Regions from separate parts of the Lysinibacillus sp. UBA5990 genome, predicted to be linked through region 1. Evidence: riboswitches for the same ligand, from Rfam matches in the RefSeq annotation. Region 1 holds a riboswitch; the other holds the start of a gene.
The links. Region 1 has a riboswitch for preQ1 ahead of queF (preQ(1) synthase). Riboswitches for the same ligand answer to the same signal wherever they lie in the genome.
Positions count from the first base shown of each region.

Region 2: linked by a shared signal. The riboswitch ahead of B3D94_RS04500 (QueT transporter family protein) and the one ahead of queF (preQ(1) synthase) in region 1 are both predicted to bind preQ1.

Region 1 is NZ_DJAY01000015.1:1,603,244-1,610,856, reverse strand. It holds gene B3D94_RS20585 (SPRY domain-containing protein) at 1-476, shown strand, start outside; gene B3D94_RS20580 (hypothetical protein) at 794-943, opposite strand; gene B3D94_RS20575 (M13-type metalloendopeptidase) at 1,465-3,819, opposite strand; PreQ1 riboswitch class I at 4,271-4,317, shown strand; gene queF (preQ(1) synthase) at 4,441-4,941, shown strand; gene queC (7-cyano-7-deazaguanine synthase QueC) at 5,062-5,721, shown strand; gene queD (6-carboxytetrahydropterin synthase QueD) at 5,724-6,197, shown strand; gene queE (7-carboxy-7-deazaguanine synthase QueE) at 6,190-6,918, shown strand; gene B3D94_RS20550 (VUT family protein) at 6,964-7,503, shown strand.
Region 2 is NZ_DJAY01000007.1:48,551-56,163, reverse strand. It holds gene bshB2 (bacillithiol biosynthesis deacetylase BshB2) at 1-250, shown strand, start outside; gene B3D94_RS04525 (TerC family protein) at 298-1,041, opposite strand; gene ilvA (threonine ammonia-lyase IlvA) at 1,389-2,651, shown strand; gene B3D94_RS04515 (ABC transporter ATP-binding protein) at 2,899-3,693, opposite strand; gene B3D94_RS04510 (ABC transporter permease) at 3,686-4,714, opposite strand; gene B3D94_RS04505 (ABC transporter substrate-binding protein) at 4,796-5,818, opposite strand; PreQ1 riboswitch class I at 6,140-6,184, shown strand; gene B3D94_RS04500 (QueT transporter family protein) at 6,191-6,676, shown strand; T-box leader at 6,743-6,943, shown strand; gene trpB (tryptophan synthase subunit beta) at 7,003-7,613, shown strand, end outside.

The DNA.
Region 1 (7,613 bases):
CTGGATACATACAGTTAGATTTTGGTATTCTTCGCAAAATAAACGTAATCACTTTATTCTGTAGAAATGCATCTGGTTCGGAACTGAATGCACCAAAGGATATCGATGTACAAGCATCCACTGATGGTACCGACTTCGACAAAATTGGTGAAATCAGAAATCAGACAGGATGGAAGATGAATGAATCCAGAACATATACAATCAATAATCATCGATCTTATCGCTATTATCGATTAAATGTATTAGCGAATAATGGAGGTGCTGATTATGTCGGTATAGGTGAAATCATATTTGGTTACAAGCATCTCAAACTTGTGGAGCTACAAGAAGCCACTGTGCATAATTTTATTAATTACGGTAATCAAGAGATGAACGCATTGAACAACATCATGATCCATAAGGAATATGTGCTAACACCACAAAATTCACTAAAGGTACAATTAACACGAAAGCCATTATCTCTAACGTTTAAATAGAAATGCCTAAATAGCCGAATATCAAGGTGCTTTAGCTTTAATCTAGTTTCGTTAAAGGCAAGGCAATTACTACACAAGCAATAATTCCGAAGAAGATGACTTCACAATTGAGAATAAACCCTTTCAAATGAAAAATAAAGCCGGTTGCCTTAGGTTTTTCTTAAGAACATATGTAAAAGCAAGACATGGTAGTATGGAAAAAAAGCAAGTGTTAATTAGCCCGGTCTATTTCTAGTTTTTTGTACTTTAAGAAATCGAAGAAAAGCCCCAATACACATTTTGTTAAAAGTGAATATTGGGGGGCAGTTCCACATTAATTATTTATTTTTTTCATTTTGAATACGACTGAAATCTACTTCCTCAGCGAACTCTTCTCTGTTTTTACGCTCTCTGTTAGCATTTTGATTTTGATTCTGTTGTTTTTTGTTGTCTTGAGTTTTATTATTCTTATGTTTATTATTACCCATGATCATCTCACCTCCACCATTAGTGTGAGTGAAAGATGATTTTTTATCCGCTTAATTTACAATATGTGATTACAAAAGGTTTGATTGAGTAACATTTTCATTCCACAAAACTTTGTCCATCCTTTAAAGGATGAAGATTTGGTAACAAAATTAAACGAATACTTCTTTATTGCACTAATGGGTGTTTTAATTAAAGATCATTGCGTGCAAAAACGAAAAAGTAGCTAAGAAGGAACATTTTCAAGGCTTTAAAAAGTGGTGATAAATTCAGGGGCAATTATTCAAATGACCACCAAGGATCTGAGTTTTATTCTGTCTATTACTCATTAAAGATGGATACCTCATGAAACAAAAAGACAGAATTTAATCTAAAAATTTTCTAGATTAAATCTGTCTTTTTGTTGTAACAGTAACAATCTTAGAGAAAGCAGCCAGACTAAAAAGGGCTTCTTAGGACAGTCACTTAGCTTTTATACTCTGAAATAAGAGCTATCGGAAATTAACTCTATCTACTCTGCATTTTACCAAATAGAAACTCGATCTTCCGGAGCTATATACATGCCATCTCCAGGATTAATTCCATAGGTATCATAGAATTCCTGGAAGTTAACAATTGTGCGGTTTACCCGAACTTTATTAGCTGAATGTACATCGTTTTTGCTCAGCATTGCTGCAAATTCTTTTGTTGTTGTAGATTTCCACATTTCTGCATTACTTTCGAAATATGCTTTATAATCTGGATTACTCATTTGGGATACAACTTGCAATGAAGCCGCCATTCCACCTAAATCAGCACCATTTTCGCTTAATGTAAGCTGACCGTCATTTAAAACACCAGGGATAATCTCAATGGCATTATAAAACTCAATCAGTTTCTGGTTTTTCTCTTCAAATTTCTTAAAGTCTTCCTCTGTCCACCAGTTATTAGCATTGCCATTTTCGTCGTATGAAGAGCCGTTGTTATCAAATGCATGGCTGATTTCATGGCCAATAATCATGCCAATGGCACCATAATTTTCTTCAGGTTTAGCATTTATATCATAGAAAGGCGCTTGAAGAATACCAGCAGGGAACGTAATTTCATTATTAAGAGCATTGTAAAAGGCATTTACAGTATATACGCTTGTTACCCATTGCGTTCTATCCACCGGTTTATCTAGTTTGGCTTTCGTGTTATCAATATATGCTTTTGTTACTGTGAAGGTATTAGAGAATAGCGAACCACCTTCGTCATATGTTTTGATAGCTACTTTGTCTAATGTCGTATCCCACTTGTCTGGATAACCGATTTTAACAATCATCGTATCCAGTTTTTTAATGGCTTTAGCTTTTGTTGTTTCTGACATCCAATCAAGAGATTTGATTCTTTCCTCATACGTAGCAATTAACTTATCTACCATTTGTTCAACATCTTCTTTAGCTTCTGGAGAAAAATGTTGTTCGGCAAACATTTGCTCCAAATAGCCGCTCATTGTGCTAGTTGTCTTAGCTACTGCGATTTCTTGCTCTGTTTTTTCTCCTGTAACTCCGTATAATGTTGCGGCAAACTCGTTAGCAGCATCTCCGAATTCATCTGACAACAGACCGCCAGTTGCCATAAGAAGTTGCACTTTAGAGTAAGCCTTAAGCACATTAAGATTAGTGTCAGTTAAGAGCTCCGCGCCTTTTTGTGCTAGCTTTACATCAAATACAATTACTTTATCAGCACTGTCAACTTTCATCGACTTCAAAACTTGTTTCATATCTACGGTTTTGAACATATCATCGAATTGTTGGATTGAATATGGGTTATAGTATTTATTGACGTCGCCTTGTTCATGAGGATCAAGCGATACGGAAGCTAAGACTTTTTCCATTTCGTAAATTTTCTCGGCAAGTGCTTTTGCAGTAGACTCTTTCTCGCCTGACACGACTAAAAGTTTAGTCATATACTGAATATAGGCTTTTTTCGCTTTAGAGTCTTCTGTTACAAAACTGTTCTTATCTAAACCAGTAGCTAATCCAGTGTAATACAGAGCATTTTTACTGCTGTTCTTTGCATCGTTCATGATGGCAAAGCTGAATAGTGAGCTTAGGCCCAATTCTTTCTCTAGGGTAAGATCTGCTTGCACAAGATCACCAAGGGTTTTAGCATCGTCAATTGCCTTTACATATTTTTGAATAGGCTCAATCCCTTGTTTATTTCTATTGTTTGTATCTAATGCCGTCGAATAGAAGTCGGCAATTTTCTGTTCTTTTGTTCCTTCAGCAAATTGTTTGCCAGAAAGCTCAGTAATTATTTTTTCAATTTTATCTGTATTCTGTTTTTGAAGCTCAGGAAATCCACCGCCCATGATTTCTCCTACTGGAATTGTTGATTTATTTAACCATTCCTTATTGATTGCTTCGTAAAAATCGTCATGTAAATGGGAGCCTTTGAGTGTCCATATTCTGGCGATCATCTGTTGGAACTCATCGATTGAAATAGGGTCGTTTGCGCCTAATGTGCCGTCAGGGTTGCCCGTCAGTACGCCTGCTTTTGTCAGATTATCAATATCTTTCTTAGCCCAAGTAGGTATATCAGTGTACTCAACTCCAAATGTGCCACTACGAAGATCATTTCCAACAGGCTCTGGCAATTCGCCGAATGCTCTGCTCAACATAACTAAAGCTTCAACTTTCTTAGCTGGCTCATTTTCTCGTAAATCTTTGTTTTTTGAGCCTTGTATAATCGCTTCTTTATTTAGTCCTGATTGATATGCATCTGCTGCTAGCAACAAGGTTTTAACAATCTCTCCTCTTGTCGCTGCTGGGGACTTTTCATCGGCATATACCGCTACACTTACTGACAGGGCCATTATAATGGCCATGAGTAAGGATAAAAACTTCTTTTTCATCTTCGTGCTCCTTCTTAGTGAATTTGTATAAATAAAGGGAATTGGGTAGATTTTAGAATTTCTACCATTTTTACATTGTAGTTGATTTTTTTTAGTTTGAAAATATGTTAGGAGTTTTTTCATTTCAAGAGAGCATTATCTAGCTAATTTTGCGCTAATAGAGCTGAGAAAGGTAACTTTTTTAATTAAAAATCACTTTAGAATGACTGATAGGGTTTACATAATAATGTACTAAGATACATTCCGATGAAATAAATGGTTAAGGTTTTATTGTATACGAATAATAAAAAATCTATGCTCAGCGAAGGCATCATGCACTGCTAAATGATTGGGTAGTAATACTGTGTTTGTTTACCAAAGAGGTATTACGGAGAAATTTGAATGAAAAAAACCAATTGACGTTTCATACTATTTTTCGTATTATATGGAGGAAAAGAATGCCCGGACTTAAACGGGAGAGGTTCATAGCTGATACCCTCTATAAAAAACTATGGAAACATGACATTATGCCATGTCCATATCGGACGTGGCTTTTTTATGTTTAGACGTATGTTTGAATAGATTAATGGGTGAAGCCTCTCTTGAAAAGTGTTGGGAAACATTTAACAAGGAGGTTTTTTTATGTCTGGTCGAAGCCATGAAGAAGGATTGAAAGATTTAACATTATTAGGTAATCAAGGGACGAACTATTCATTTGAGTATGCACCTGAGGTATTGGAGGCCGTAGATAATCTTCATTCCAATCGAGATTATTTCGTCAAGTTTAATTGTCCAGAGTTCACTAGTTTATGCCCGCTTACCAATCAACCTGATTTTGCAACGATGTACATCTCGTACATTCCGGACAAAAAAATTGTTGAAAGTAAATCACTAAAGTTGTATTTATTCAGTTTTAGAAATCACGGTGATTTCCATGAGGATTGCGTTAATATCATTATGAATGACCTAATTACATTGCTTGACCCTCGATATATCGAGGTCTGGGGGAAATTTACTCCACGTGGGGGGATTTCAATCGATCCCTGGTGTAACTATGGGAAACCAGGAACTAAATACGAGGAAATCGCAAATTATCGTTTAATGAACCATGATCTTAATCCGGAAAAAATTGATAATCGATAAATGAGGAATTGGTAAGTGCAATCCAGAAAGAGGTTTTTAGCTACCCTCTTAAAAAAACTAAGGGGAAGGCAGCACTTTTTCTTAGAGTGCTGTTTTTTCAATCAAAGGGAGTTTTTATTGATGAAGCAGGAAAAAGCAATTGTTGTATTTAGTGGAGGTCAGGACAGTACAACTTGTTTGTTCTGGGCAAAAGAACGTTTTGCAGAGATTGAGGCAGTCACTTTTGATTATGGTCAAAGACATCATCTTGAAATTGATTGTGCGAAGCTGATAGCAGAGGAGCTTGGTATCAAGCATCACATCCTTGATATGTCACTCCTGAATCAGCTCGCTCCGAATGCATTAACGCGCCAAGATATTAAGGTGGAAGACGGTGAAAATGGTGAGCTTCCATCGACGTTTGTACCTGGACGAAATCTTCTTTTTCTTTCATTCGCCGGCGTTTTAGCGAGCCAGGTAGGAGCTAAGCATATCGTAACTGGTGTATGTGAAACGGATTTTAGCGGATATCCAGATTGCCGAGACGTTTTTATTAAGTCTTTGAATGTAACGTTAAATTTATCGATGGATGATTCCTTTGTAATTGATACACCGTTGATGTGGCTGGATAAAGCACAGACATGGGAGCTTGCTGATCAGTTTGGGGCACTAGAATTTGTTCGGGAGAGAACATTGACTTGCTATAACGGTGTAATAGCAGATGGTTGTGGGGAATGCCCAGCATGTAAACTGCGAAAAAAAGGGCTTGATGAATATTTAAGCTATAGGAAGGAGTTTTAGGCATGTTAGATTTTAAAATTGTCGATAAACTTCAAAAAATAGGTGAAGATATTCAAAGCAATCAATTGCACTATCATGCTAAGCGTGTGCTTGTAAGCAAAGAATTTACCTTCGACGCTGCGCATCATTTACATCAATATGAGGGGAAATGCAAAAATTTACACGGTCATACGTATCGTGTCGTATTGGGGCTGAGTGGATATACAGATGAACGCGGCTTGATGATTGATTTTGGCGATATTAAAAGAATATGGAAACAAAAAATCGAGATTCATTTGGATCATCGTTATTTAAACGAAACGCTTCCACCTATGAATACGACAGCAGAAAATATAGTTGTTTGGATATACGAACAATTGGCAGAGGCCTTGCGTGAAGAACAAAGAGATAACGGTGCGTGCGTAGAGTTTATCAGGCTATATGAAACTCCGACGAGCTATGCAGAAGCGAGACGGGAGTGGATGGAGGTTGAGTAAGGTACCTGTTATCGAGATTTTTGGACCAACAATTCAAGGTGAGGGAATGGTAGTTGGTCAAAAGACCATGTTTGTAAGAACGGCGGGCTGTGATTATTCTTGTTCTTGGTGTGATTCTTCTTTTACGTGGGACGGGAGCGGAAAACATCTTATTGTTCAAATGACAGCGGAAGAGATTTGGTCTGAGTTGAAGCGCCTTGGAGGTAATGGCTTTTCATTTGTAACGATTTCAGGCGGGAATCCTGCCCTTTATCCCAATTTAGAAGCACTTATTGCCATTTTAAAAGTAAACGACATAAAGGTCGGAGTCGAAACACAGGATAGTAGGTGGCAAAACTGGATGTATGACATTGATGAATTAACAATTTCACCAAAGCCTCCTAGTTCTGGAATGACCACCGATCATTCGGTGCTCGCTGATATTTTCGAAAAACTTAAAAGGCGAAATAGGAATCACCATACTTCACTCAAAATAGTCGTTTTTAATCAAGAGGATTACGATTTTGCCAAACAAATTCACTTTCAATATCCAATGATTCCTTTTTATCTGCAAGTCGGAAATGATGATCTCACAACGGTTGACAATTCATGCTTAATAAGCGATTTATTAGAAAAATATCATGCATTGATTGATAGAGTGATGAAAGATGATGAATTAAAAGATGTCAAAGTATTGCCACAGCTGCATGCACTTGTATGGGGCAATAAAAGAGGTGTATAGTGTGCCGATACAAAATGTCTATAAATTTATTGGAGGAGTAGTATTTTGAGAATTTTATTTTATTTATTATCGATTGTCATCGCTAATGTGGTAACGGCGGCATTTGCGCCATTGCAGTTTGGAATGTTTATTGTTCCCATGGGGACGCTTTTAATTGGGGCAACCTTTATTTTTCGGGACCTTGTGCAAAATAAATATGGTAGAGCAAAGACATATATATTTATTATTGCAGCTTTAATTTTATCAGCAGTCGTGTCATTCATATTGGGGGATACACTTTTAATTGTGGTAGCATCGGCTGTCTCATTTGTTGTCGCTGAAACAGCTGATACAGAAATCTATACTCGACTGAAATTACCAATGGCTTGGCGAGTGTTATACAGTGGAATCGTTGGAGGGTTTCTAGATTCTGCAATCTTCGTTGTAATTGGTTTGAGCCCACTTGGAGCCAATATATTGCCTTGGGGAGCAGTACCAGCCGCTATTTTAGGGCAAATTATTGTGAAGACAATTATACAAATGTTCGGTGCCCTAGTTCTTGGTCAAGTGGGAGCAATAAAAGAAAAGCGTCTTATTTCAGGCTAATTCTTTGTAGTAGAGGGCTACTCGCGTCTTATCGGAAAAGTGAGTAGCCTGCATTCAGTAATAGTTATATGACATTGATTTTTCCATTTTTATGCCAAAACCAACTCAAG
Region 2 (7,613 bases), on a different contig from region 1:
TGCACGTCCGCAAGTATTTGGCTGTGCCTTCGCAAACGATACTATTGAAAAAAATGGCGAGCCTCATGTGGTCTATGATATTCGCGAAATGCGAATGGATAAATTACAAGCATTACAGGCACATGCATCACAAACTGGTTGGATGATGCAAGAAACAGAAAAGCGCATTGATGATGGAGAACCGATGAGCGAAAGCTGGCTAAATGTTGAAAGATTCTACATTGTTGATCCTGATAAATATGTAAAATAAATAAAAGGTTCTGTCCTCTCGTGATTGGAGAACAGAGCCTCTTTTAATTAGGTAGATTTTACTTTATTTAGTTTATGCACGATAAACGTGATCGAAAAGGCAATCAATAAAAACAGGAAGAAAAAATAATGAGGTATATGAATATTAACAACACTTACTAACATTTTTAACCCTATAACCCCAATAATAATGAAAGCAGTCGCTTCTAGCTCAGGAATTTTTTCGATCATAATTAAAAAAACACCCGCAATAGTTCTCATCATTAGGATTCCTAACATACCTCCAATTAGAAGCACCCATACTTGATCTGAAATAGCAAAGGCAGCAAATATTGAATCAATGGAAAAAGCAATATCCATCAGCTCTACGGAAATAACTGTTGCCCAAAAGGTCCCAAAGAAACGAACCATTAAGCCTGATTTTTTTACCACCTTCACACTATCCTCATTTCCGATTTGAAGGAAATGAGCGATACAGAGCCATCCTAAATACAACGCACCTAACACTTTAATAAACCAAAACTCTACAAGATAAACCCCTATTCCAATAAATAAAAATCTGAAAAAATAGGCTCCTAACATTCCATACATTAAAGCCCGTTTTCGTTGCTTATCTGGCAAATGTTTGACAAGTACTGCTAATACAAGTGCATTATCTGCTGACAACAATCCTTCTATAATAATTAATGAAAATATTAGTCCCCAGGATACAGGATCCACTAATACTTCCTGCCACATTGCCCAATCGAAAAACTGGCTATATGTAGATAGAATTCCTTGAATGATTTCCACTGCTTACCCTCCCACTTGTCCTAAGCTAATCTAGTATATGCTTGACCAATTTTGATATGAAAGTTGTATTTTTTTGATCAAAGATGCCTCCGTATAATTGTGTATAGACTTCTAAAAAATGTTTTCCTTTAAGCCTTATTTGATGGAGGAACAGGACCATAAAAGTGAGACTTTACTATGTTTGACGCCTCATTTTCCATACAAAAAGTAAGGTGAATGAAGATAAAACGCTTACATAATGAAATGGACACGGAAAATTTAGAATTTACTAAAAATTAAGTCCAAAAAGCAAAAAAAGTGTGCTATCATAGATAAATGTTTTAAACGTAAAACGGAGGATGAATACTATGGAAGTTGCTGATACTAGAACCGTGCAAGTGGAGAATGTCCTCATTGCACACCATTTTTTAAAAGACGTAGTTGTGCATACACCTCTACAAAGAAACGACTATTTATCAGAAAAATATGGCGCAAATATTTATTTTAAACGTGAGGATTTACAACATGTACGCTCATTCAAGCTTCGTGGCGCCTATTATAAAATTAAAAAAATCGAGGAAGAGGCGCGTAATGTTGGCGTTGTTTGTGCCAGCGCAGGCAACCACGCACAAGGTGTAGCTTATGCCTGTGCCCAATTAAAAATTCAAGCTAGCATTTTTATGCCTCAAACTACACCCAAGCAAAAAATAGACCAAGTGCGTATGTTTGGTCGTGAGTATGTGGAGATTATTTTAGCGGGTGATACGTTCGATGACTCTGCTGAAAGTGCACTAAGTTTCTGTGAAGAACAAGGTAAAATCTTCATTCATCCATTTGATGATTTCGATGTGATTGCTGGGCAAGGAACTGTGGCGGTAGAAATCATGAATGATATGGAAGAGCCAATCGACTACGTATTTGGCAGTATCGGTGGTGGTGGCTTAATGTCTGGTGTTTCTGCCTATATTAAAAACCTTTCCCCATCTAGCAAAATTATTGGTGTAGAGCCTGCTGGTGCTGGCAGTATGAAGGCTGCTTTTGCTGAAGGTGGCACAGTTGCTCTTGATTGGATTGACAAATTCGTCGATGGAGCAGCCGTAAAGTGTGTCGGTCATCATACTTATGATGTTTGTCGCCGTTATTTAGACGACATTATTCTTGTACCTGAGGGAAAAGTATGTACAACCATTTTAGATTTGTACAATAAACATGCGATTATTGCTGAGCCTGCTGGTGCATTGTCAGTCGCAGCTCTTGATTTTTATAAAGAAGAAATCAAAGGAAAGTCTGTTGTCGTTATCATTAGTGGTGGGAATAACGATATAGGACGTATGCAGGAAATTAAAGAAAAGTCTCTTATTCATGAAGGCTTACTTTACTACTTCATCGTCAGCTTCCCTCAACGGGCAGGCGCTCTTCGTCAATTCCTTACTAGTGTGCTAGGACCTAATGATGATATTACAACCTTTGAATATACTAAGAAAAACAATAAGGAAAGCGGTCCTGCTCTAGTCGGCATCGAGCTTGGCGATCGATCAGATTACGAGGGGTTACTAGCGAGAATGAACGAATTTGGCTTCAACTATAAAGAAGTTAACAATGATATTCAGCTATTTGGCCTACTCGTGTAAATGAAAGAGTCTCACTTCTAGTAAGTGAGGCTTTTTCTATGTTTAAATATTTGAGAGACTCCGTCATCATCATTTGTCACCTCAACAATATCTTTTTCAACCATTTATGTAGGTGCCTGCAGCAATAGAATAAGGAAATCAGCTCGACCCTCAAAATCATTGTAAAAGAAAAAACTGTAGGCAAACTCAAATGTCATTGAGTTTGCCTACAGTCTGGTACTCATACGAATGTATGAACGATATACCTTTATCCTAATAAAGCACGGTCCGAATTCATTTTCTCTCCACGAATGCGTTCAAATTCAGCCATTAAATCAGGTATCGTTAATTCATGTTTACGATCTTCTCCAACTTCTAAAATAATTTGACCTTTATCCATCATTATTAGGCGATTCCCTAAATCTAAAGCTTGTTGCATATTATGCGTAACCATCAATGTCGTTAAATGATCTTTCTCTACTAAATACTTTGTAATACGGGTGATCAATTCAGCACGTGATGGATCAAGCGCAGCCGTATGCTCATCTAACAACAATATGGATGGTTTTGTAAAAGTGGCCATTAACAGAGACAACGCTTGACGTTCCCCTCCTGAAAGTAAGCCAACCTTTGCAGAAAGGCGATTTTCTAAATTTAATCCCAGCATCTCTAATGATTCAATAAAGAATTCTCGACGTTTTTTGTCAACGCCTCTTCGCAATCCTCTACTTTTATTGCGGGAATATGCTAGTGCCAAATTCTCTTCAATCGTCATAGCAGGTGCTGTTCCCGCCATTGGATCTTGGAAAACACGACCTATAAATTGCGAGCGCTTATACTCAGGCAAATGAGTAACATTGTTACCATCAATCGAAACCGTGCCGAAATCTGGTGTTAAGGCGCCAGAAATCATATTCATCATCGTTGATTTACCTGCCCCATTACTCCCAATAATAGTAACAAAATCACCAGGCTTTAAATGTAAGTTAATTTCTGCTAGAGCGATCTTTTCATCCGGTGTCCCTTCATTGAATACCTTATTTATACCGTGTAATTTAAGCAAGGCCTTTTCCTCCTTGCTCTACTGGTTTGACTTGCGTAAGTTCGGCAGCCCGTTTAGCCTTACGCTTACGTTCCTTACGCTTGTTAATAAATTGAGGCAAGATCAAAGCCAAAATGACGATGATAGCTGTAATTAATTTCATATCTCCTGAATCCAGGAAGTCTACACGTAATGCTAACGCTAAAATAATACGATAAATAATAGCTCCAGCGATGACTGCAAAAGTGGTACGAATAATGGTCTTTGTACCAAAAATAGCTTCCCCGATAATGACAGATGCAAGCCCGATCACAATCATACCAATTCCCATACTTACATCAGCGAACTTCGAATATTGTGCGATTAAAGCTCCAGAAAATGCGACAAGTGCGTTGGAAAGTCCTAGCCCTAAAATAATGAGTGTATCTGTATTGGCTGAGAAGCTGCGAATCATTCGTTTATTATCACCAGTAGCCCGAATAGCAAGCCCAACCTCTGTTTTTAAGAACCAATCTGCCACTAATTTTATTAAAATTGTAATAATTACAATGACAATTAGTACACTCCAAGTACCTGGTACTTGCTGAATCCCCATACCTTTTAATAGGCTGTTGAGAGCATCATCTATCCCTAAATTACTCCAAAACGCTTGAAACTTTGAAAATATCGTTTCAGAGTTCAGTAATGGAATATTTGGACGACCTATCGTATTTTCTGCAGTTAACCCCATGATCCGTAGGTTAATCGAATATAATGCAATCATCATTAAAATCCCTGATAATAGTGGATTTATCTTCCCTTTTGTGTGAAGGATTCCTGTCATACATCCAGCAATAAATCCAGCAACAATTGCCACTAAAGTCGCTAAGATTGGGTGGTAGCCAAGCAAAACCATTGTTGCTGCTGTTGCCGCCCCTGTTACAAAGCTTCCATCAACCGTTAAATCCGGAAAATCTAACACCCGAAATGTTAAATATACACCAAGTGCCATAATTGCATAGATGATTCCTTGCTCCACTGCGCCAAATAATGCTAAAAACATCGTTGAATCATCTCCTAAATCTCTTTATTATTCTACTGCTGGTAAATGAAGATAAAGCGGGGATGGTTCCCCCGCTTCGAGTTATTTTTCTAGAAGTTCTGCACCCCAAGAATCTTTAATTTCAATTCCTAAATCATCTGCAACTTTTTTATTAATTAATAGCTTTAGATTTTGTGGATATTGCGCTGGTGTTTCAGCAGGCGTTGCTTCACCTTTTAAAATTTTCACTGCCATTTGCCCAGCCTCATACCCGATATCGGAATATTCAAAACCATAAGCAGCCAAACCACCTCGCGCCACAGAGTCAAGCTCCCCTACTATTAAAGGCAATTTATTGGCATTCGCCACATCAATGACAGACTCTAAAGCAGAGACTACTGTATTGTCCGTAATAATATAGAATGCATCGACCTTACCAATTAAGGATTCAGTGGCTTGCTTTACCTCTGCAGAAGTTGCTGCAGATGCCTCTTTAACCTCAAGACCTTGCTCAGCCATCACTTGTTTTACTTCTTTCACCTGTGCTACGGAGTTTTGCTCACCAGCGTTGTAGACCATGCCAACGTTTTTAGCACCTAGCTCTTTTAAAAATGCCACTGTTTTAGAAATCGTTTCAGGATGTAAATCGATAGTACCTGTAACATTTTTCCCTGGCTTCTCCATTGACTCTATGAGCTGAGCACCTACAGCATCTGTTACAGATGTGAAGATAATTGGAATATCACTTGTTGCTGTTGCCGCTGCCTGCGCAGAAGGTGTAGAGTTAGCAAATATTAAATCTACGTTTGCACTTACTAGATTGTTAGCAATCGTTGTGTTAAGACTATTATCGCCTTGTGCGATTTGTGGATCATACTCAACTTTTAAACCTGCATCTTCAATCGCCTTTTTAAAGCCTTCTGTCGCTGCATTTAACGATGGATGCTCTACAATTTGCGTAATTCCGATTTTATATGTTTTATCATCTGCGTTCCCGCTGTCACTTGCATTATTCGTTTCATTCCCCTTTGATTCTGTTGAACTAGACCCACCACTACCACAAGCAGCAAGTAGTAATACTAATCCAAAGAGTAGGAATGAAAGCTTTTTGACATTGCTCTTCACCATTAATCCCCCCGATTAAGTTCTGGAATATCTATCACACTTTATCCAAACAAAGTGTGAATGTATCGCTATATTATCGTTATTATTGAGCTCCGTCAACAACATTATGAATGTTCTGACTTTTGTATTTCACAAAAAATTTAAGCATTTCGATTAATTTGGCGCTTTAAACCGCTAAACTACGCTATTTTTGTAATTCGATTCCTTTTTAAAAAATAGTAAAAAATATTTATGACAATTTTGCGAATTTAGTCATATAGACAAAAAGTCTGACATTTGACTTCTGCTAGATATGTATAATAAAATATTGACTTGTGTGAAAGCACCGTGGTTCGTAACCATCCCACGAAAAAAAACTAAGGAGAAATGAATATGAAGATAAAATTTTTAGCAGCAAGTGGTATTATTGCGGCTCTATACATTGCTGTAACGATGCTTGTTGCACCATTTGGTTTTACGGAGGTGCAGTTCCGTGTATCTGAAATTTTCAACCATTTAGTGGCCTTTAATCCACGCTTTGCCGTTGGTATCATAATAGGGGTATTTATTTCTAATATTTTTTCACCACTTGGTATCTACGACTTAGTATTTGGTGTTGGCCATTCTATGATTACATTGGGATTGTTCATTTTGATTTGTAAATTTGTTAAAAATATTTGGGCACGTTTAATCATCAATACATTCTTATTTACATGCACAATGTTTATTATCGCCTTTGAATTGAATTTAGCCTTAGAGCTACCATTCTTTTGGACTTGGCTAACGGTGGCAGCAGGTGAATTCGTTGTTTTAGCGGTGGGTGCACCTATTATGTATATACTCAATAAACGCCTTCACTTTAAAGAAATGATTGAATAGACGAGTCTTACAAGATTCGTCTTTTTTTCTTGACAATATTCTGAAAACATTCTACAATTCTTTCTAATAAATGCGAAGAAGAAGAGTAGTAGCAAGCATCGTTACTTAAAGAGAGCTGGTGGTCGGTGTAAACCAGTAGTTCGTACTTGTGAATGGACTTCAGAGCAGCCTTAATCCAATGTCAGGCCGATTTGCTCCCCGTTATCGGAGTTAGAAAGCGCGCATCTATTGCGAATAAAGGTGGCACCACGGTTACTCGTCCTTTTCACGAAGGATTGGAGTGGCTTTTTTTTATGAAAAAATGAGCGTAGAGGAGTCGAGGAAAGATGAGTACAGTAGTAGATAACAAAGGATATTTCGGCGAATTTGGTGGAAGCTTCGTTCCAGAGGAGCTTCAGCATGTATTAACTATTTTGGATGAAAATTTCCAAAAATTCAAAGAGGATGCAGACTTTAATACAGAATTGAATTATTATTTCAATGAATATGTCGGTCGCAAATCCCCTCTTTATTTTGCAGAAAATTTAACAAAGCAATTGGCTGGCGCAAAAATTTATTTAAAGCGTGAGGATCTTAACCATACGGGCTCACATAAAATCAATAATGTATTGGGTCAAATTTTATTGGCAAAACGTATGGGAGCAAATCGCGTTATTGCTGAAACCGGTGCAGGACAACACGGTGTGGCAACCGCTACTGCCTGTGCCATGTTCGGAATAGATTGTACTATTTATATGGGGTTAGAGGATACTAAACGTCAGGCATTAAATGTATTTCGAATGGAGCTTCTTGGAGCAAAGGTTGTAGCTGTTGATAAAGGGCAAGGACGTTTAAAGGATGCCGTTGATGAAGCATTTGCGGATTTAGTCGAAAACTATGAAACGACATTTTATTTATTGGGCTCTGCTGTTGGGCCACACCCATTCCCCTCAATGGT